DNA from 4 places in the Microbispora sp. KK1-11 genome. Region 1 is predicted to be linked to each of the others. Evidence: predicted binding sites of a transcription regulator. Region 1 holds the regulator's gene; each other region holds the start of a gene.
What was found. The regulator LexA, encoded in region 1, represses DNA repair genes until DNA is damaged. The targets are predictions, from matches to a motif close to TCGAACANNTGTTCGA.
Positions count from the first base shown of each region.

Region 1 (5,591 bases):
CTCATCGTGGACATCCGCGACAACGGCGGCGGGCACGTCTCCGAGCTGGTGCTGGAGAAGCTGCAGCGGCGGGTGACCGGGTGGTCGCTGGCCCGGGGGTATGAGCCGGCCCGATACCCGGAGGACTCGCCTCGCGGGCCGATCGTGGCGGTCACCGACGAGTTCGCGGGGTCGGACGGGGACATCGTCAGTGCCGGGATCAAGAACCGCGGCATCGGACCGCTCGTGGGCACGCGGACCTGGGGTGGCGTGATCGGCATCGACTCGCGCTACTCGCTCGTGGACGGGACCGTCGTCACGCAGCCGCGCTACTCGTTCTGGCTCGAAGGCGAGGGGTGGGGCGTCGAGAACCACGGCGTCGACCCGGACGTCGAGGTCGTCGTGACGCCGCAGGACCTGGTCGCCGGGCGGGATCCGCAGCTGGCACGGGCGGTGGAGCTGGCCCTGGCGGCGCTCCAGGAGAGGCGACCGGCCACCCCGCCGGAGTTGCCGCCGCTGCCGTGATCCTGGATCGAGGCTCGTCGACATCGTGCCGTGACGGGACGTTGACGATCGACTGGCCTTCCGGACAAAATTACGCCCGAGCCACAAACTAGTCATATCGATGTAGGCGTGCGGTCAGGGCATGCCGCGACCACCACCGCTCCGGCGGTGGTCTGGGGTGCGCGCCTGACCGTATGGCTCGCCGTCGGCGTGCGCCCCCGTGGGAGGCACGTCTTGTACAGACGAATTCTCGGCGGGCTGGCGACAGCCGCCGCGATGGCGGCGACCGTTCTCGTCGTCACCGGGTCGCCGGCCAACGCCGCCGGCACGGGCACCGGCTACCTGCACACCAGCGGGAACAAGATCGTCGACAGCACCGGCGCCACGGTCCGGCTGACCGGCATCAACTGGTTCGGCATGGAGACCGACAACAAGACCTTCCACGGGTTGTGGGCGAACAACCCGTGGAAGAGCCAGCTCGACCTCATGGCGAGCCTGGGCTACAACACCATCCGGGTGCCGTTCTCCGACGACGCCCTGAAGCCGGGCGCGCAGGCGACGAGCGTCAACACCTACTCCAACCCCGACCTGATCGGCCTGTCCCCGCTGCAGATCCTCGACAGGGTCGTGGACTACGCGGGCCAGAAGGGCATGCGGATCATCCTCGACCGCCACCGGCCGACCAGCGCGGGCCAGACGGCGTTGTGGTACACCTCGGGCGTCCCCGAGTCCACCTGGATCAGCGACTGGAAGTCGCTGGCCCAGCACTACGCCGGCAACACCACCGTCATCGGGGCCGACCTGCACAACGAGCCGCACGCCGACGGCACCGACCCGAACGCGACCGGCTCCTGCTGGGGCTGCGGCGACGAGTCGCGCGACTGGCGCCTGGCGGCCGAGCGCGCGGGCAACGCCATTCTGTCCGTCCAGCCCAACTGGCTGATCTTCGTGGAGGGCGTGAGCTGCCCGAGCGGCGGCCTGTCCAACACCTGGGACAACGACCCCAGCAACGACGAGGACTGCGGCTGGTGGGGCGGCAACCTCACCAAGGCGGGGCAGTACCCGGTGCGGCTCAACGTGGCCAACCGGCTCGTCTACTCGCCGCACGAGTACGCCACGTCGGTCTACCACCAGGCGTGGTTCGACGACCCGTCGTACCCGGCGAACATGCCGGCCATCTGGGACAAGTACTTCGGCTATCTGTACAAGCAGAACATCGCGCCGATCATGGTGGGCGAGTTCGGCACGACGCTCGCCAGCAACATCGACAAGATCTGGCTCCAGGAGCTCATGAAGTACATGGGCAGCGGGGTGAACGGCATGTCGTTCACCTACTGGTCGTGGAACCCCAACTCGGGTGACACGGGCGGCATCCTGAAGGACGACTGGGCGACGGTCGACCAGGCCAAGCAGAGCATCATCTCGCCCTACCTGATCCCGCCGACCGGCGGCAACCCGACGCCGCCGGTGTCGCCCTCGGCCTCGCCGAGGGTGTCCCCGTCGGTCTCGCCGTCGGCGTCTCCCTCCGCGTCTCCATCCGCGTCTCCCTCCGTGTCGCCGTCCGCGTCTCCTTCGTCGCCGGGCGGGAAGACCTGCACCGCCACGTACAAGGTCGCCAACCAGTACCCCGGCGGCTTCCAGGGTGAGGTCACGGTCAAGGCGGGTTCCTCGGCCATCTCGGGCTGGACCGTGAAGTGGGCCTTCCCGAACGGCCAGAGCATCAGCCAGCTCTGGAGCGGCGCGCTCAGCGCGAGCGGCGCCAACGTCACGGTGACGAACCTGTCCTACAACGGCGCGCTCGGGGCCGGGGTCTCGACCACCTTCGGCTTCAACGGCAGCTGGTCGGGCACCAACGGCGTTCCCTCGCCGGTGAGCTGCACCGCCTCCTGACGGCGGACCGAACACGGCACAGCACAAGCCCGGCGCTCTCGTGAGCGCCGGGCTTGTCCCTGTGCGGCGTCCGGAACCGGTGAGCCGCTGCTACAGCTTGCGCAGGACGGCCGTCACCTTGCCGAGCACGGTGGCCTCGTCACCGGGGATCGGCTCGTAGTTGGGGTTGTGCGGCACCAGCCACACGTGCCCGTCCTTGCGCTTGAACGTCTTCACGGTGGCCTCGCCGTCGATCATGGCGGCCACGATGTCGCCGTTGTCGGCGACCGGCTGCTGCCGCACCACGACCCAGTCGCCGTCGGCGATGGCGGCCTCGATCATCGAGTCGCCCGAGACCTGGAGCAGGAACAGCGTGCCCTCGCCCACGAGCTGCTTGGGCAGCGCGAACACGTCCTCGATGCTCTGCTCGGCGAGGATGGGACCACCGGCCGCGATGCGGCCGACCAGCGGCACGTAGGCCGCGGTGGGCCGGTTGAATCCGGACTCCTCCTCGGAGGTGGCGTCCGGGTCCACCCACAGCACCGGCTCGCCCGGCAGCCGGACCTCCAGGGCCCGGGGGCGATGGGGATCACGCCGGAGGTAACCCTTACGCTGGAGCGCCGTGAGCTGGTGCGACACGCTGGAGGTGCTGGTCAGCTGGACCGCTTCCCCGATCTCCCGCATGGACGGCGGATAGCCGCGCTGCTGGACCGAGTCGCGGATCACCTCGAGGATCTTCCGCTGCCTGGGGGTGAGGCCAAGCGAGTCGCGCCTGCGAACCGCGAGGTCGCTGACGCCATCCGCTTGCTCACTTCGGTCACTCACGATGCCACCTCTCAATCCGTGTTCCTCATGTCGCACAGAGCGACCGTACCGCGATTCAAGATCACCGTCAAACAATTGTTCGATATCCAGCGAAATCGCCGATCTCGCCGTCCACATCATCGTACGGGAGTTCGATCGATCCCGTGTTCGATTTACCCGATCTTCTCTGGTCGCAGTACGCCCAGGTCAGAAGCCGTACGGAAATCGGCGGGGAAAGGCGCGTAAAGGGCGTATTCCACGGCGGGCGGGGCAGTTGATGCGGCCGTGACTGGAGGTGCGACACGCGCGCCGAACAGGCACTTCCCCGCCCAACGCCGGTTCGACTTGCGTTCAAGGTCGGGCGCTCCTACGGTTGGACCACAACATCTAGTAGTCACAGCGGTGTAAGTTCACCACACCTTGTGTTCGGGGATGTGCGTTCAGGGAGGCGATGAAGTGCACTGTCCGTTCTGTCGCCATCCGGACACCCGGGTTGTGGACAGCCGTGCGGCCGAGGACGGGGCGGCGATCCGCCGTCGGCGCACCTGCCCCGAGTGCGGGCGCAGGTTCACCACGCAGGAGACCGTACTGCTGATGGTGAGCAAGCGCAGCGGGGTCACCGAGCCGTTCTCCCGGGAGAAGGTCATCGCCGGTGTGCGGCGGGCCTGCCAGGGACGCCCGGTCGGTGAGGACTCCCTCGCCCAGCTCGGGCAGCGGGTCGAGGAGAGCATCCGGGGCACCGGCGCGGCCGAGATCGCCTCTCACGAGGTGGGCCTGGCCATCCTCGGTCCGCTCCGCGACCTCGACGAGGTGGCCTACCTGCGCTTCGCGTCGGTCTACCGCAGCTTCGAGACGCTGGCGGACTTCGAGGCGGAGATCGAGCGGCTCCGCGCGGCCCACGGCCCGGGGGGCGAGGAGTAGGTGCCTTCCCGGGGGACCGGGACGAGGCGGCGGCGCGCGACGGCGCGGCGCGACGATGAGGTTGTAACGAGCGTGGTCCGAAAGAGGGGCTCCACCGGGCCCTGGGAGGGGGAAGTCATGACGGAGACCGTGAGCGGCACCGTATCGGGCGCAGGGGGCCGGCCGGGCAAGCGCCCGCGCAAGGGTTTGAAGATGAAGCGCGTCTTCACCACCCCGGGCGTCCACCCGTACGACGAGGTCCGCTGGGAGCGGCGCGACGTCGTGATGACGAACTGGCGGGACGGCTCGGTCAACTTCGAGCAGCACGGCGTGGAGTTCCCGGACTTCTGGTCGGTCAACGCGGCCAACATCGTCACCACCAAGTACTTCCGCGGGGCGGTGGGCACCCCGCAGCGCGAGTCGAGCCTCAAGCAGCTCGTCGACCGGGTCGTGGGCGTCTACACCAGGACCGGCGTCGAGAACGGCTACTTCGCCTCCGAAGAGGACGCGGAGATCTTCGACCACGAGCTCAAGCACGCGCTGATCCACCAGATCTTCAGCTTCAACTCCCCGGTGTGGTTCAACGTCGGCACCCGCTCGCCGCAGCAGGTGAGCGCCTGCTTCATCCTGGCCGTGGACGACACGATGGAGTCGATCCTCGACTGGTACAAGGAAGAGGGCGTGATCTTCAAGGGCGGCTCGGGCTCGGGGGTCAACCTCTCCCGCATCCGCTCGTCCAAGGAGCTGCTGTCCAGCGGTGGCACGGCCAGCGGCCCGGTCTCCTTCATGCGCGGCGCCGACGCCTCCGCCGGCACCATCAAGTCGGGCGGCGCCACCCGCAGGGCGGCCAAGATGGTCGTCCTCGACGTGGACCACCCCGACATCGAGGAGTTCATCGAGACCAAGGCGCGCGAGGAGGACAAGATCCGCGCGCTGCGCGACGCCGGGTTCGACATGGACCTCGGCGGCAAGGACATCGTGTCCGTCCAGTACCAGAACGCCAACAACTCGGTGCGGGTCTCCGACGAGTTCATGCGCGCCGTCGAGGCCGGCGGGAATTTCGGCCTGCGGGCCCGGCTGACCGGCGAGGTCATCGAGGAGGTCGAGGCGCGGTCGCTGTTCCGCAAGATGGCCCAGGCCGCCTGGGAGTGCGCCGACCCCGGCCTGCAGTACGACGACACGATCAACGACTGGCACACCTGCCCCGAGACCGGGCGCATCACGGCCAGCAACCCCTGCTCGGAGTACGTCCACCTGGACAACTCCTCGTGCAACCTCGCGTCGATCAACCTGCTGAAGTTCCTGCGTGACGACGACTCCTTCGACGTCGCGACCTTCGTGAAGATGACCGAGCTGATCATCACCGCGATGGACATCTCGATCACCTTCGCCGACTTCCCGACGCAGAAGATCGCCGAGACCACCCGGGCGTACCGCCAGCTCGGCATCGGCTACGCCAACCTGGGCGCGCTGCTGATGGCGACCGGCCACGCGTACGACTCCGACGGCGGCCGGGCCATCGCGGCCGGGATCAC
Region 1 is NZ_VIRJ01000012.1:118,525-124,115, forward strand. It holds gene FLW16_RS19095 (S41 family peptidase) at 1-504, shown strand, start outside; gene FLW16_RS45250 (cellulase family glycosylhydrolase) at 718-2,373, shown strand; gene lexA (transcriptional repressor LexA) at 2,464-3,180, opposite strand; gene nrdR (transcriptional regulator NrdR) at 3,613-4,077, shown strand; gene FLW16_RS19115 (vitamin B12-dependent ribonucleotide reductase) at 4,195-5,591, shown strand, end outside.

Region 2 (5,591 bases), on a different contig from region 1:
CATCGACCTGGAGCGGCTGTCGCAGCTGCCGAAGGACAAGGCCGGCCCGCTTGCCCGTTACGCCGCCACCATTCAGAGCCAGCGGGGCGACTACAACGGCAAGGTGCTGTCCATCCGGCAGGAGGACCTGCGCTCGCTCGCGGTCATCTATGACAAGTCGCCGGTCGAGCTGACCGAGGAGTTCATCCACTGGGGCGTGCTCGACGCGGAGGCCCGCCGCGCCGTCGAGTCCTTCTGACCTCCCGCCCGGTTCGTACGCGGCTCCCCGCACCGATGTCCGCCCTCTCCGGCGTAGTCATGGGCGGCGCCTCCGCAACGGGGAGCCGCCGGTACGAGTGATTCCCGCCACGCGGGGATAGGCAGGACATGACGTTTTACGTGGGCTCCGAGGTGGGCAGGCTTCGCCAGGTCCTGGTCGACATACCCGAACTCGCGCTCAAGCGGCTCACCCCGGGCAACAAGGACAGCCTGCTGTTCGACGACGTGCTGTGGGTGCACCGCGCGCTGGAGGAGCACCGGGAGTGGTGCGAGGTGCTCGCCGGGCGCGGCGTCACGGTGCACCACCTCGGCGACCTCCTGCGGGAGGTGATCGAGATCCCCGACGCGCGCAAGCACATCCTCGACGGCAGCGTCGACGAGCACTGGTTCGGCCCGCTGGCCGCCGACGCGATCCGCAACACGCTCGACGCCCTCGACGCGGACACGCTCGCGCCGCTGCTGACCGGCGGGATCACCAAACGCGAGATCATGGAGCTGGGCTGCGACCCCGGCTCCATCGCCTTCCACACGCTCGGCATGGACGACTTCGTCCTCCCGCCGCTGCCCAACCACCTGTTCGCCCGCGACACCTCCTGCTGGGTGTACGACGGGGTGTCGATCAACGCGATGCGCAAGAAGGCGCGCAGGCGGGAGACCGTCAACTACGAGGCGGTCTACCGATGGCACCCGCTGTTCGCCGCGGGATACGGCAACCCCGACGCCGGCGGGTTCAACGTCTGGTACGAGGGCGTGCGCATGGCCCCGGCCACCATCGAGGGCGGCGACGTCCTGGTGCTCGGCAACGGCGTCGTGCTCGTCGGGGTGAGCGAGCGCACCCAGCCGCAGGCCGTGGAGATGCTGGCGACGAACCTGTTCCGGGCGGGATCGGCGACCCGCATCGTGGCGCTCGACCTGCCCAAGACCCGTGCGTTCATGCACCTCGACACCGTGATGACCAACGTCGACGTGGGCGTGTTCACCAAGTACGCCGGGCTCGGCATGCTCCCGTCGTACACGGTGGAGCCGGGCGACACCGACAAGGAGCTGAAGGTCACCGACCACCCGCCGGAGGACATGCACAAGGCGATCGCCCGGGCCCTCGGCCTTGACGACATCAAGGTCCTCACGCCGACGCAGGACGTGCACGCGGCCGAGCGCGAGCAGTGGGACGACGGCTGCAACGTGCTGGCGCTGGAACCCGGCGTGGTCGTGGCCTACGAGCGCAACACCACGACCAACAACCACCTGCGCAGGCACGGCATCGAGGTGATCACCATCCGGGGCAGCGAGCTCGGCCGCGGACGCGGCGGGCCGCGGTGCATGAGCTGCCCGCTGGAGCGCGACCCCGTCTGATCACCCCGGCGTGCGCCTCGTTCCCCGCATCACGGTGGGCGCCCCGGCTCCTTGCTGCCCCTGCGCGGGTGCTGCGGGGGCCGGGGCCATGGGCGGAGACGGAGGTCAGCCGGCCATGGGCAGGGTGGGGCGGCCGGGCAGGCCGAGGATCGACTCGACCTCGCCGACGAACCTGTCCGCCTCCGCTATGATCTCTTCTGCGTCGTTCTGCGTGACGGCTCGGACCATGCCGGCCTCGGCCGCCGCACGCTTGGTCGCGCTGACCGCGAAGTAGGCCGCCCAGTCCGCGAGCTTGGGCTCGGCCTCCGGCAGCAGCTCCCAGGCGCTGCGCAGCCGCCGCCTGCGGCCGTCCATCGGCCGCGGACGGGCCGCGAGGATCCCGGCGGCCGCACGGAGGGCCGCCAGGTGGGCCGACACGTAGCGGTCCGCGGGGGTGGGCCCGACGGTGGCGTCGGCGAGGCATGCCCTGGCGTCCGCGAGGTGTGCCAGAACCGCCTGCGAGAGCCGGGGCCCGCTCTTCTGGTCGTCGTTCTCCTCAGTCATGCCCGCCTCCTTGAGTCGTGGCACTCCGGCGAAGGTCGCCGGTGACTTCACAGTCGCAGATCGCACCGACAATTTCGCCGGCCGGGAGATCCCGTGAACCGCTCGAGATCGCCCGACGTTTCTCAGGCTCCCGTGGGCGGCCGGACGAGGAGCTTCCCCTCTCCCCGTCCGGCCCACGCCGCGGGCCGTGCCGCATCCGTCTCCGCCGACGACGAAGGCACGAATCCGACGGGGTGGGCGCGAGCCGCGAGTCCCACGCCCACTCCATCGAACATAGATTCGATCATGTCCTCTGTCAAGGCTGTCAACGAATACGTGTTCGAGGACCGCGTTCGAAACGCGGGGCGGAAACGGCGGAGGGGCCCCGCGCGACCACCTCGCGCGGGGCCCCTCCGGGGATGGCGTCAGCGCCTGAAGGCGCCCCTGACGTGCACAGGGACACCCTTGCCGAGCAGGCCCGGCAGGATCTCGGCCACGTTCATGGGCAGCCGCACGCAGCCGTGCGACGCCGGGTAGAGCGGCACCGAGAGCGCGCCGTGAAGCGCGATGCCGCCGTTGAAGAAGATGGGGTTGTAGAGCTGCCCGAGGTAGGACCGGTGCCAGCCCTTGGCCCGCCAGGTGGTCTTGTAGTCGCCGGTCGGCGTGCGGGCGCTGCCGGAGAACCGCTGCCGCTTGCCGTTCCAGGTGGCGTACTCGGTGTAGGGGATGCCGCTGCCGCTGGACATGTGGCTGATCAGCACCGGCACGCCACCCCGGTACAGAACCATCACCTGCTTGGTCAGGTTCACCTCGACGCGGGTGGCCTTGCCCCTGGGCACCAGGACCTTGGGCGCCCGGGGGTTCTCCAGCGCCCTCCAGGTGCGGGCGGCGACCGTGCTGGTCGGCGTGATCCCCTGCACCTTCTGGAACGCCCAGACCGCCGTCAGCGTCGCCCCGCCGTACCGGCCGTCGGCGCTGCCGGGCACGTACCCGAGCTCCTTGAGCCGGGCCTGCAGCGCCTTCACGGCGGAGCCCTTGGCGCCGAGCTTGAGCGTCTTGCCCGGGGCGGTGAACGGCGGATAACCGGTGGCGCGGGCGGGGACGGCGCTCCGCGCCGGGAGCGCCGGGAGCGCGGAGGACGCCCGAAGCGCCGAGGACGCCTGAAGCCCCGGGAGCGCGGTCCCCGCGGTGACCGCCCCCGTCGGCAGGGCGGTGCGCGCCTGCGCCGTGCCGCTCACGCCGGTCGCCGCGAAGGCAGTCGCGAACGTCGCCGCCCCCACCGCGACGAGCAGTCGCCGTCGACCCCTCATCATGACCAACCCCCTCATAAGCCCGTTTCTCGATCAAAGGACTCACCTTACGGTCCGATTGTGAGCCGCGTGATCGTAAGTGGCCATAATCGGCCGCGTATGTCCTGGCAATCCGTTTAGAGTGACCGGGTGGCAGAAAAGTTGCATCCGAACGTCGTCCGGGTCCAGGAGGCCCTGCGGGCCCACTCGGTGGCGGGCGAGGTCGTCGTGCTCGACGAGGCCGCCCCGACGGCCGCCACGGCGGCGGCCCAGCTGGGCTGCGAGGTCGGCGCGATCGCCAACAGCCTGATCTTCGACGCCGACGGCGCGCCGCTGCTGGTGCTGACCAGCGGCGCCCACCGCGTGAACACCGACCTGATCGCGAGGCTCGTGGGGGCGGCGAAGGTGCGGCGGGCCACACCGGAGTTCGTCCGCGAGCACACCGGGCAGCCCATCGGCGGCGTCGCCCCGGTCGGGCACCCCGCGCCCATACGGACGCTGGTGGACACCTGGCTGGGCAAGCACGACGTCGTGTGGGCCGCCGCGGGGCACCCCCACACCGTCTTCCCCACGTCCTACGACGAACTGCTGCGCATCACCGGGGGCACGGCCGCCGAGGTGGAATGACGCCTGCCGGACCGGTCCGGCGGCGTTTTGCTAGTGTGCGACGAGTGATCCAACTGCGACGGGTGGGGCCCGACGAGTTCAGGGCGGTGCTGGACACCGTGCTGGAGATCTACACGGTCGCCATGCGCCCGCCGTCGGACCAGCTCGCGGGCCGCATGGCGATCATGCGTAACCACGCCACCTATCCCGACTTCGACTGCGTGCTCGCGGAGGACACGCAGGCCTCCGGCGTCGCCGGCTTCGCCTACGGCTTCCACGGCGGCCAGGGCCAGTGGTGGCACGACGTCGTACGCGGGGCGCTGCAGGACCGGGCAGGGCCGGTGGTGGCGAACGCCTGGTTCGGCGACGCCCTGGAGATCGCCGAGATCCACGTGCGCCCCGAGTATCAGGGCCAGGGAATCGGCCGGCGACTGATCCACACGCTGTGCGAGGGCCGCCCGGAGCGCACGGCCGTGCTGTCGACGCACGACGCCCCCACCGTGGCCCGGCACCTCTACCGGGACGTCGGGTTCGCCGACCTGATGACCAGGTTCGTCTTCCCAGGCGGTTACGAGGAGTACGTGATCGCCGGGGTGCGCCTGCCGCTGCCCGAGCCCGGCGCCCGCGAAGGCTGACGGGACCGGCCGGCTCAGCCGGCCACGGCGGCGGGCACGCTGTGCAGCGCCTGGAACACCTCGCGGGTCGCGCTCGACCGGTTGAAGGTGATGAAGTGGATGCCGGGCGCGCCCTCGTCGAGAAGCTTCTGGCACAGCTCGACGGCGTGCTCGATGCCGAGACGGCGGACCGCGGCCGGGTCGTCGGCGACGGCCGCGAACCGCTCGGCCACCTCCGGCGGGAACGGCGCGCCGGACAGCTGCTCCGACCGGGCGATCGTGCTCATCTGCGTCACGGGCATGATGCCGGGGATGATCGGGGTGTCGCACCCCTGGGCCGCCACGCGGTCACGCAGCCGCAGGTAGTCCTCCGCCCTGAAGAACATCTGGGTGATGGCGTAGTCCGCGCCGGCCCGGCACTTCTGCACGAAATACCTGGTGTCCGACTCGATGGTCGCCGACCTGGGGTGCTTGTACGGGAAGGCGGCCACCCCCACGCAGAAGTCGCCCGCCTGGCGGATCAGCCGCACCAGCTCCTCGGCGTACAGGACGCCCTCCGGGTGCTTGACCCACTCGTCCAGGGGGTTGCCGCCGCGCGGGTCGCCGCGCACGGCGAGGATGTTGCGCACGCCCGCGTCGGCGAACCTGCCGACGAGGTGGCGCAGCTCGCGGATCGAGTGGTCGACCGCGGTGAAGTGGGCGACGGGGGTCAGCGTCGTCTCGTGCGCCAGCCGCTCGACGATGTCCACCGTGCGGTCACGGGTCGAGCCGCCGGCGCCGTAGGTCACGGAGACGAACGTCGGCCGCAGCGCTTCCAGCTCGCGGATCGCCCGCCACAGCTGGCGCTCCCCCTCGTCGGTCTTCGGCGGCATGAACTCGAACGAGAACGAGCGCTCGCCCGCGGCCAGCAGTTCGCGGACCGTCGGGACGCGATCAGGAAGCCGCGAGG
Region 2 is NZ_VIRJ01000001.1:255,085-260,675, reverse strand. It holds gene FLW16_RS01235 (transcriptional regulator) at 1-238, shown strand, start outside; gene FLW16_RS01230 (arginine deiminase) at 367-1,611, shown strand; gene FLW16_RS01225 (SAV_6107 family HEPN domain-containing protein) at 1,717-2,154, opposite strand; gene FLW16_RS01220 (L,D-transpeptidase family protein) at 2,559-3,446, opposite strand; gene FLW16_RS01215 (YbaK/EbsC family protein) at 3,573-4,049, shown strand; gene FLW16_RS01210 (GNAT family N-acetyltransferase) at 4,094-4,663, shown strand; gene metF (methylenetetrahydrofolate reductase [NAD(P)H]) at 4,678-5,591, opposite strand, start outside.
Region 2: a site for LexA is predicted at 2,422-2,437, ahead of FLW16_RS01225 (SAV_6107 family HEPN domain-containing protein). Genes of this name have one in related genera too.

Region 3 (5,591 bases), on a different contig from region 1:
CGGTCGGCGCGGACGCCCGCTACCAGGGCGTGCGCACCGGCATCGCCACGCTGATCGTGATGGTGCTGTTCTTCCTGCTCATCTACTCTTCGATGTTCGTCGCCATGGGCGTGGTGGAGGAGAAGGGCAGCCGCATCGTGGAGATCCTGCTCACCTCGGTGCGTCCCTGGCAGCTCCTGGGCGGCAAGATCGTCGGGCTGGGCTCGCTGGGGCTGGTCAACCTCGTCGTGGTCATCGCCGCCGGTCTGGCGGCGTCGTTCGCGACCGGCTTCACGGCCGACCTGCCGCCCGGAATGGGGGGAATCGTGGTCAGCGCGGTCGTCTGGTTCGTGCTGGGCTACGCCTTCTTCTCGGCGCTCGCCGCCGCCTTCGGCTCCCTGGTGTCGCGGCAGGAGGAGCTCAACACCGTCCTGACGCCGATGACCATGCTCATGATGTTCACCTACCTGACGGCCTACTTCGCCGCCGTCGAGCCGACGGGCACGGTCGCGCGCGTGCTGTCGTTCGTGCCGCCGTTCTCCTCGATGGTCATGCCCGTGCGTACGGCGGCCGTCGACGTGCCGCTGGGGGAGATCCTCATCGCCGGAGCGCTCATGGTCGTGGCCGTGGTGGCCGTCCTGCTGGGCGCGGCCCGCGTCTACCGGCGGGCGGTGCTCCGCACCGGCGCCCGGGTCAAGCTGGGCGAGGTCGTCCGCTGACGGCGGGGGCGCCGGCGGAGGATCAGGGGGGCCGGGAGAGCGTCTGACCGATCAGTTCGGCCGCGCGGCCGGGGTCGGCGGCGCTCTCCTGGCCGCCCGGCGCCCACAGGAACATCCAGCCCTCCTTGGCGGGCGTCGCGAAGACGATCGTCTGCCTGCCGGTGCCCGGGTGCCAGACGGACAGGACCGGATCGTCCGTGCCGAGCAGTCGCGCGGAGAGACCGTGCTCGGGGAGCCGCGCCGCGAGCGCCTCAAGGCGGGCCAGGCGCTGTCCGCTGTAGTCGCCGGTGCCCGTCACGTGGCCCCTCCAGCGGGGAGATCCAGCTTTGCTACAAGGATCGTCCCAGGTCAGCGCGCTGGCAACCACGGCAGAGTAACGCCCGGGAATGTAACGGCGCGGTTGGGACGCCGTTCCTCCCCGGACTCCCTGGCGGTTCCGGCATGTGATCGAACAGTCGTTCGGCTATATTGGACTGGTCGCCGCCGGGGTGCGCGCCGTCAGGTCGCCGGGGCGCGACGGACTCCCGGCCCGCCTTCCGGGGCGGGCTGCGGGAAGCTCCGGAAAATGTCGGTGGCACCCCGTAGCTTTTCGGTGACCGAGCAGACGACCACCCTTCAGGGGGCACCCAATGGCAATCAACGACCGCGAGAAGGCCCTTGAGACCGCCCTCGCGCAAATCGAGCGGCAGTTCGGCAAGGGCAGCGTCATGCGCCTCGGAGACGACGCGCGTGCCCCGATCGAGGTCATCCCCACCGGTTCTATCGCTCTCGACGTCGCCCTCGGCATCGGCGGCTATCCCCGCGGCAGGATCGTCGAGGTGTACGGTCCCGAGTCCTCCGGTAAGACGACGGTCGCCCTGCACGCCGTGGCCAACGCCCAGAAGGGCGGCGGCATCGCCGCGTTCATCGACGCCGAGCACGCCCTCGACCCCGAGTACGCCAAGAAGCTGGGCGTCGACGTCGACGCGTTGCTCGTCTCCCAGCCGGACACCGGTGAGCAGGCGCTGGAGATCGCGGACATGCTGATCCGCTCCGGCGCCGTCGACATCATCGTGATCGACTCGGTGGCGGCCCTCGTGCCGAAGGCCGAGATCGAGGGCGAGATGGGCGACAGCCACGTCGGCCTCCAGGCCCGCCTCATGTCGCAGGCCCTGCGCAAGATCGCCGGCGCGCTGAACCAGACCCGGACCACCGCCATCTTCATCAACCAGCTCCGCGAGAAGATCGGCGTCATGTTCGGAAGCCCCGAGACCACCACGGGCGGCAAGGCGCTGAAGTTCTACGCGTCGGTGCGGCTGGACGCGCGCAGGATCGAGACGCTCAAGGACGGCACCGAGCCGGTCGGCAACCGGACCCGGGTGAAGGTCGTCAAGAACAAGATGGCCCCGCCCTTCCGCCAGGCCGACTTCGACATCCTGTACGGCATCGGCATCTCCCGCGAGGGCGGGCTGATCGACATGGGCGTCGAGCACGGGTTCGTGCGCAAGGCCGGCGCCTGGTACACGTACGAGGGCGACCAGCTCGGGCAGGGCAAGGAGAACGCCCGCAACTTCCTGAAGAACAACCCCGACATCGCCAACGAGATCGAGAAGAAGATCAAGGAGAAGCTCGGTGTCGGGCCGCGGCTCGACACGCCGAGCGAGCCCCCCGCCGCTCCGGCGGCGCCGCCCGCCCCCACGTCCGGCCGGGGCAGCAAGGCGGCCAGCGCGCCCAAGCCGGGTGACGTCTGAGCGCAGGCATGAGGCGCGACGAGCCCCCCGGCCCGGACGACGGGATCGGGCCGGGGGACTGGAACTCGGGACCGTGGGGGCCGGCCGAAGAGCTGTCCGGGCCGGCTGAGGACGCCTCCGCGACGATCGCCGCCCTGCGCGAGGAGATCCGGCGTGCGGAGATCGGGCGTGCGGAGATCGGGCGTGCGGAGATCGGGCGTGCGGAGATCGGGCGTGCGGAGATCGGGCGTGCGGAGGCAGGGCAGGAGGCCGGCCGGGCCGGAGGCCGTCGTCAGGGACGTGGCGGCCGGCGGGGAGAACGGGCAGGCCTGAGACAACAGGCGGCGCTGGGAGAACACCAAGTTCCGGGAGACCGGGCAGCGCTGGGGGAGCAAGGGGCTCTAGGAGACTGGGCAGGCCTCGGGGAGCAGGGCGCTCCGGGGGACCGGCCAGGGCTGGGAGGACGCCGAGCGCCGAGAGGCCGGGGAAGGCGTGACAGGTCCGGCGGGTGGCTTCCCGACGGACCGCAGGAGGGCACCGCGGCGGACGAGGGACCGCCGGCCGACCCCGAGGCGGTGGCCAGAGCCATCTGCCTGCGGCTGCTGACGATGGCGCCCAAAACCCGGGCCCAGCTCGCGGACGCCCTGCGCAAGCGGGACGTGCCCGAGGAGGCGGCGAACGCCGTGCTGGAGCGGTTCTCCGAGGTCGGGCTGATCGACGACGAGGCGTTCGCCGCCGCGTGGGTGAGCTCCCGGCACACCGGTCGCGGGCTTGCCCGCCGCGCGCTCGCCCAGGAACTGCGGCAGCGCGGCGTGGCCGAGGAGACGGTCAAGGACGCCGTGGGGCGGCTCGATCCGGACGAGGAGGCCGAGACCGCACGCAGGCTGGTGGACCGGAAACTGGCCGCCACCCGCGGAGTGGAGCCGCAGGCACGCATGCGAAGATTGGTCGGCATGCTGGCCCGCAAGGGCTACTCGCCGGGACTGGCCTTCCGTGTGGTCCGAGAGGCGATCGAGGCCGAGGGCAGTCCGTCAGATGGGCTTCCGGATACCTTCGAGTGAGCCATAGCACCACGCAAAAGTCACTTGACAGGGCATCTTTGCTTGCTCGTTACCTCTCTGACGCTTAATCTCGACCGCAGTGAGGAGTTACTCCGCGCAGCGCGGATTGCCATAACGGTGTACCACGACGGACGAGAGACATTGACCGGCCTTCGGGCCATATGGGTCGCCCCTCGGGGCGCCTGGGCATTGCGACGATATTTGTCCTGGTGACGCCACCGGGCGCTGCCGTGCTGCGCGTGTGACCCCTGCCAAGAGTTGTCGTGAGGGGTGAGCGCGCATGGACACGATCGTGATCGTTCTTGCGGTTGCGGTAGTGCTGCTGGCTCTCGTAATGATCGCCGCCCTCGTCATAGTCATGCGCCGCACCGGAGCCGTCGCACCTTCCGGCCCTTCGCCCGAGCAGCTCGCCGAGGTGAAGGCCGAGGTCAACGAGGAACTCGAACGGGCCAGACGCGAGGCCGAGGAGATCCGCACGAAGGCGGAGCGTGACGCGGGGGAGATCCTCAAGAAGTCGGAGACTCTCGCCGAGAGCGCCGCGCTGATGCGCAAGGAGGTCGAGGAGGAGGCGCGGATCCTCAAGACGGAGCTCAAGGAGCTGCGCTCCGACCTCGAACGCCGCGAGAACCGGCTGGCCGAGCGTGAGCAGCGGCTCGACGAGGAGTCGCGCAGGCAGACCGAGCGGGCCCGCAAGCTGGCCGAGACCGAGACCGAGCTGGCCGACCGCCGCGAGGAGCTGGAGCGGGTGGCCGAGCGGCGGCAGGAGATCCTGGAGCGGGTCGCGGGCCTGACCGCCGAGCAGGCCAAGGCGGAGCTGGTCAAGGAGATCGAGAACCAGGCCAAGCGCGAGGCCGCGCTGATCGTCCGGGAGATCGAGGGCGAGGCCAGGAAGGAGGGCGAGAAGCGCGCCTGCAAGATCGTGACGCTGGCCGTCCAGCGGGTCGCCACCGAGCAGACGGCCGAGTCGGTGGTGAGCGTCCTCCACCTGCCGGGCGACGAGATGAAGGGCCGCATCATCGGCCGCGAGGGCCGCAACATCAGGGCCTTCGAGTCCACCACCGGGGTCAATCTGATCATCGACGACACGCCGGAGGCGGTGCTGCTGTCGTGTTTCGACCCGGTCCGGAGGGAGACGGCCAGGCTGACGCTGGAGAAGCTCGTGCTCGACGGCCGGATCCACCCCCAGCGGATCGAGGAGGCGTACGAGCGCAGCAAGGCCGAGGTGCTGGACCTGTGCGTGCGGGCGGGAGAGGACGCGCTGGTCGAGCTGGGCATCACGGAGATGCACCCCGAGCTGGTCACGCTGCTGGGCCAGCTCCGCTATCGCACCTCCTACGGCCAGAACGTGCTCAAGCACCTGATCGAGTCGGCGCACATCGCCGGGATCATGGCCTCCGAGCTGCGGCTCGACCGTGACCTCGTCAAGCGCTGCGCGCTTTTGCACGACATCGGCAAGGCGCTCACCCACGAGGTCGAGGGCAGCCACGCGATGATCGGCGCGGAGATCGCCCGGCGGTACGGCGAGCACGAGGACGTCGTCCACGCCATCGAGGCGCACCACAACGAGGTGGAGGTCAGGACCGTCGAGGCGGTCCTCACCCAGGCCGCGGACGCGATCAGCGGCAGCCGCCCCGGCGCCCGGCGCGAGTCCCTGGAGGCGTACGTCAAGCGGCTGGAGCGCCTGGAGGAGATCGCCCAGTCGTACGACGGCGTGGACAAGGTCTTCGCCATGCAGGCGGGCCGGGAGATCCGGGTGATGGTCCGGCCCGAGAACGTGGACGACATCCAGGCCCAGGTCATCGCCAGGGACGTCGCCAAGCAGGTCGAGGAGGAGCTGACCTACCCCGGCCAGATCCGGATCACCGTGGTCCGCGAGTCCCGCGCCACGGAGTTCGCCCGGTAAAGGCCTCGGCAGGCACGCCTCATGCCCCGACCGCCTGCCCTCGTGAAGGGGCCCGACTGATCCCTTCCGTGAGGGCGGCTGATCGAGTCGCCCACCCCGCCGGAGCCGACGACGGCCGCCGACCGGGTCACCTGCCCGTCAAGGCGAAGGGCCCCCGCCCGCTGGGCGGGGGCCCCGGTCGTGCGGGGAGGCTCCGGTGGGACGCCCCCTGCTCTGATCA
Region 3 is NZ_VIRJ01000003.1:159,728-165,318, forward strand. It holds gene FLW16_RS06175 (ABC transporter permease) at 1-698, shown strand, start outside; gene FLW16_RS06180 (hypothetical protein) at 721-996, opposite strand; gene recA (recombinase RecA) at 1,328-2,428, shown strand; gene FLW16_RS44380 (regulatory protein RecX) at 2,437-3,468, shown strand; gene rny (ribonuclease Y) at 3,749-5,371, shown strand; gene FLW16_RS06200 (hypothetical protein) at 5,589-5,591, opposite strand, start outside.
Region 3: a site for LexA is predicted at 1,146-1,161, ahead of recA (recombinase RecA). Genes of this name have one in related genera too.

Region 4 (5,591 bases), on a different contig from region 1:
GGCCGTTCATCGACAGCAAGGAGTACCTCGCCGGCCTGATCCTGATCGAGGCCGACGACCTCGACGGGGCACTCGCCACCGCCGCGGAACTGCTCCGGACGACCAGACCCGGCACCGCGATCGAGGTGCGGCCCATCCTCGACGGACGCTTCCGTGGCGCTTGACGCCGTCTTCCGCGAGCAGTGGGGTCGCGTGCTGGCCACTTTGGTCGGGATCCTCGGCGACATCGAACTGGCCGAGGACGCGGCCGCCGAAGCGTTCGCCATCGCCGCCGAACGCTGGCCACGCGACGGGGAACCGGCCAACCCCACCGGCTGGCTCATCACGACCGCACGCAACCGCGCCCTCGACCACCTGCGCCGCAGGCAGGTCCTGGCCGGTAAGACGACGCTGCTCACCCGCGACATCGAGACCGGGCCACAGCCACCGGAGGTCCTCGTGGACGACGCCGCCACCATCCCGGACGAGCGGCTGGAGCTGATCTTCACCTGCTGTCACCCGGCGCTCGCCCTCGACGCGCAGGTGGCGCTCACCCTGCGCACCCTCGGCGGCCTGTCCACCGACGAGATCGCGCTGGCGTTCCTCGTCCCGTTCGAGACCATGAGCAAGCGGCTGACCAGGGCCAAACACAAGATCCGCGACGCGGGCATCCCGTTCGCCGTGCCGCCCGATCACCGGCTGCCCGACCGGCTGGCGGCCGTACTCGCCGTGATCTACCTGATCTTCAACCAGGGCTGGGGCGGCGGCCGCGTCGACCTCGCCGCGGAGGCGATCCACCTCGGCCGGGCGCTCGCCGCTCTGCTGCCGGACGAACCTGAAGTGCTCGCGCTGCTGGCGCTGATGCTGCTGCACGACGCGCGCAAGGCCGCCCGCCTGCGCGACGGGCGGATCGTCCCCCTCGACGAGCAGGACCGCGCTCTGTGGGACGCGCGGCAGATCGACGAGGGCCGGGCGCTGCTGCGACGGGCCACGGCACGCGGGCGCACCGGGCCCTACCTGGTCCAGGGGGCCATCGCCGACCTCTACCTGCAGGAGCCCCGCGACTGGCGGCAGATCGCCGCGCTCTACCAGACGCTCGCCAGGCAGACCCGCTCGTCGATCGTCGAGATGAACCGGGCCGTCGCCGTGGCCGAGATCGACGGGCCCGAGGCCGGCCTGGCCATCCTCGACCGCCTCGACCTCGGCCACTACCGGTACTTCCACTCCACCCGCGCGGAGTTCCTGCGTCGCGCCGGCCGCGACGCCGAGGCTCACCACGCCTATCGCCGGGCGCTCGATCTCGCGCAGACCGAGCCGGAACAGCGTTTCCTCGCCGACCGCCTGGCCGAGACCGCGCCCTCCGTCCTGAGGGAGCCCGGCCGGTCCGGCGGATGACGGGCATGATCAACCGATCGCCCCCGGCGCGATCGGCGAGGGGTGGGCGTGCTCGGCGGGATTCCGAGCGCCGCTAAACCGGGAGAGCGGCGGCGTCGTGCCGCAGGGCCATGACCAGCAGGGTCGCGATCAACGTGGCGATGAGCAGCCAGCTCACCGCGATGATCACAGTGGAGCGGCCCGGCCGGTGGCGGCCCGTCCCCCGCCCCTGCCGCCCGCGCCCCGCACGGTGGTTGAACGACTCGAGCCTGGCCGCAAGCTTCGGGTCCTCGTCGGTGAGGTGCCGCTCGATCATCGCCAGCATCCGCTCTTCGTCCTGCGACCAGGCCATCGCGCAACTCTCCCAGAACGCAAGGTATGTGCCGACGTTCTGCCCAACGATGAAGATCGTTAGCCGTTTCCAGGGCCGCGATTTACGACGCGTTGCACGTTGCCATCTCCATCGAACCTCTGTTCTAATCGAAGGGTGCGATGGGACGGGCTGCGCCTCGACGTGGGCATGAACACGGGGGACGGCGGGCGTGACGGCGGACAGGGCGAGACGACGCCCCTGTTCGCCCGGTCGGCCGTGACCCGGACCTTCGACACCCCGGAGTTCCGCGGCGTCACCTTCTACGAGATCCACGCGCGGTCGATCATCAACCGGGTCCCCTCGGCCAGCCGGGTTCCGTTCGAGTGGACGATCAACCCCTACCGTGGCTGCACCCACGCGTGCACGTACTGCTTCGCCCGCAGGACGCACGAATACCTCGACCTGGACTCCGGGCGGGACTTCGACTCGAAGATCGTCGTGAAGGTCAACGCCCCCGACCTCGTACGCAAAGAGCTCGCGGCGCCCCGGTGGGGCGGGCACCCCATCGCGATGGGGACCAACGTCGACTGCTACCAGCGGGCCGAGGGCCGCTACCGGCTGATGCCGGGCATCCTCGAGGCCCTGCGAGACGCCCGCAACCCGTTCTCGATCCTCACCAAGGGCTCACTGATCCTGCGCGACCTCGGGCTGCTCGCCGAGGCGGCAGAGGTGACCGACGTCAGCACGGCCGTCTCGATCGGGTTCACCGACGAGTCACTGTGGCGGGCCGTCGAGCCGGGCACCCCCTCGCCGCGCAAACGGCTGGAGGTGTGCGCCACCCTGAACGAGCACGGCATCCCGTGCGGCGTGCTCATGGCGCCGATCCTCCCCTATCTCTGCGACTCCCCGCGGGCGCTGGAGACCACCGTGCGCCGCATCGCCGAGACCGGCGCCACGCACGTCACACCGATCGTGCTGCACCTGCGGCCGGGCGCGCGCGAGTGGTTCATGGCCTGGCTGTCGCGCGAGCACCCCCGGCTCGTTCCCCGCTATCTGGAGCTGTACGGCCGGGGTGCCTACGCCCCCAAGGCGTACCAGGAACGGATCGGCCAGGCCGTGCGCGCGCTCGCCCGCGAGCACGGCATCGGCCGGTCGGCCCCGCGCGGCGATCGAGCGGCAGGGGCGCGCGGCGCCCGCGCCGGGCACCGGCCCGGCGAGCCACCGGCCCCCCGGCCCGCACCGGCCGCGACGCCCGAACAGCTCACGCTCCTTTAGGCGTCCGCCGGCAGGTGCGGCTGCTTCCGCTCGGCCGCGGGCCGGACCGGTCCCGTCAGGCGTCGCCGACCTGCGGGGGCTCGGCGAAGGCGCCGGCGGATGCCGCGAGGGTGGCGGTCCTGGCCGCCTGGCCGGGCAGGCCCGGATCGGGTGGCGTGCGGAGAAGCACAAGCTGGTGATACAGGGGCGCGGTGGCGGCGATGAGCAGTCGCCGAGCGTCGGTGCGCGGCGGGAGTTCGGCGCGCTGGACGGCCCGGCGGACGATGACCTCGCAGCGGGCGTACCGGTCCTCCCAGAGCCGCCGTTGGGCGTGGTCGGCCTTCTCGGAGCGGAACGAGGCGGCGATCAGGGCCGCCACGATCGGCGGCTGTGCGGTGAGCGCGTCCTGGATCTCGCGGTTCAGCGCGGCCAGGTCGCCCTCAAGGGAGCCGGTGTCCGGGGGCTGCCAGGCGTCGTCGCCCGCCGCGTCCAGGACGTCGGCGAGCAGGCCGCCGACGTCTCCCCAGCGCCGGTACACCGTCGCGCGGTGCACACCCGCACGGGCGGCGACGGCGTCCATGGTGAGCCCGTCATAGCCGCGCTCTCCGAGCTCCGCGAGCACCGCGTCGAGCACATGCCTGCGGATACGGGCGGTACGGCCGCCGGGGCGGCGGTGGGGCGGTGGCACGGGCCGGGCGCCCTCCGGTGGTTGTGCTGCCGAAGAAGTCATCGCTGGTGTCCGGTTTGCTCCATTGACGGCGTGATGGCAGTATCTTAATGCATCAACTGTCGCACTAGTGGAGTTATCGCTGCTTCCGGTGCGTTCGCCAGGAAGGAAACGACGCGTGATGCCGGCTGTGCCCGCCGACCCGACCGTGCTGCATCCGATGCCCGGGCAACCGCGGGTGGTGCTGCTGAAACCGCTGGTCACCTCACCGCTGATCGAGGTCGGGGAGTTCTCCTACTACGACGACCCGGATGATCCGACCGCTTTCGAGACTCGCAACGTGCTGTACCACTACGGGCCGGAGAGACTGGTCATCGGGAAGTTCTGCGCGCTGGGCGAGGGCGTGCGGTTCATCATGAACGGCGCCAACCATCGCATGGACGGCCCCTCGACGTTCCCGTTCCCGATCATGGGCGGTTCCTGGGCGGAGCACTTCGACCTCATCACCGGCCTGCCCGGAAGGGGCGACACCGTGGTGGGCAACGACGTGTGGTTCGGATACCGGTCCATGGTGATGCCGGGCGTACGGATCGGCCATGGAGCGATCATCGCCTCCGGGTCCGTCGTCGTCGACGACGTCCCCGACTACGGCATCGTGGGCGGCAACCCGGCCAGGCTCATCCGCCGCCGCTACAGCGACGCCGACATCGAGCGCCTCCTGGCCCTGGCCTGGTGGGACTGGCCGCTCCAGCACATCACCGAACACCTGCGCACGATCATGTCCGGAAGCATCGACGACCTGGAGAACGCGGCGCCCGCGCTCCCGCACCGTTGATCCACTCGCCTTTCGGCACTTCAAAGTTCCAGCACTTCGGAATCGAGCCATCAGCGTGCCTGCTTTCCACCACAACCCGTTCGCCGGCTGGCTACGCGGCCATGCCGTCCCGCTCACCCACCTCGACCCGGCGGCGCCGCTCGACGACCTGGAGCCGCTGCGCGACATCATCGGCGACGCGCGCGTCGTCGCGGTCGGCGAGCACTCCCACTTCATCGACGAGTTCATGCTCATGCGCCGGCGCATCCTGCGGTTCCTGGTCGAACGTTGCGGATTCACCGTCCTGGCCTTCGAATACGGCTTCAGCGAGGGCTTCCCCCTCGACGCATGGGCCCAGGGGAAGGGCACGGACGACGACCTGGCGGTCCACCTCGCCGCGACGATCCCCGTGGGACTCGACGAGCCGTTGCGCTGGATCCGGCGGCACAACCGCACAGCCGCACAACCGGTGCGCTTCGCCGGCATCGACATCCCCGCGGCCGGCGGGTCCCTGCTCCCCGCGCTCTCCCCGATCGCCGACTACCTGCGCCAGATCGATCCCGAGGCTCTGCCGGCGATCCAGGAGGCCATCCGGATCGCGGAATCGTTCGCCAGCGGCTCCGGAGCGGTGGCCGCGCCCGCGTGGGCACGCCTGGCCACCGCCGAGCAGGACGCCCTCAGCGCGATCCTGATGCGCCTGCTCATCCGGTTCCGCGCCGTCGAACCGCTGTACGTCTCGCGCGGGGACCAGGACAGCTATGACATCGCCCTGCGTCGCCTCGAAGCCGCCTGCCACGGCGACTACACCTTCCGCGCCATGGCAGGCCTCTTCGCCGGAACCGGCCTGACCGCCGACACCTCGGCCCGCGACGTCTACATGGCCGGGTCGGTCCTGTGGCATCTGGAGCGCCATGAACCCGGCACCCGGGTCGTGCTGGTGGCCCACAACGCCCACATCCAGAAGACGCCGATCTCCTTCGACGGTCACCTCACGGGGCTTCCCATGGGGCAGCACCTGCACAGGGCCCTCGGCGACGAGTACTTCGCCCTCGGCCTGACGAGCATCACCGGACACACGGCCGAGATGCGCCGCGACGAGAAGACGCCCTTCGGTTTCACCATCGACGACACCGCGCTGGGGCCGCCCGAACCCGGAAGCGTCGAAGCCGCATTCGCCGACGCCGGCCTCG
Region 4 is NZ_VIRJ01000008.1:257,451-263,041, reverse strand. It holds gene FLW16_RS15035 (YciI family protein) at 1-164, shown strand, start outside; gene FLW16_RS15030 (RNA polymerase sigma factor) at 154-1,374, shown strand; gene FLW16_RS15025 (DUF3040 domain-containing protein) at 1,448-1,705, opposite strand; gene FLW16_RS15020 (Rv2578c family radical SAM protein) at 1,841-2,941, shown strand; gene FLW16_RS15015 (TetR/AcrR family transcriptional regulator) at 2,997-3,608, opposite strand; gene FLW16_RS15010 (CatB-related O-acetyltransferase) at 3,769-4,422, shown strand; gene FLW16_RS15005 (erythromycin esterase family protein) at 4,478-5,591, shown strand, end outside.
Region 4: a site for LexA is predicted at 1,817-1,832, ahead of FLW16_RS15020 (Rv2578c family radical SAM protein). Genes of this name have one in related genera too.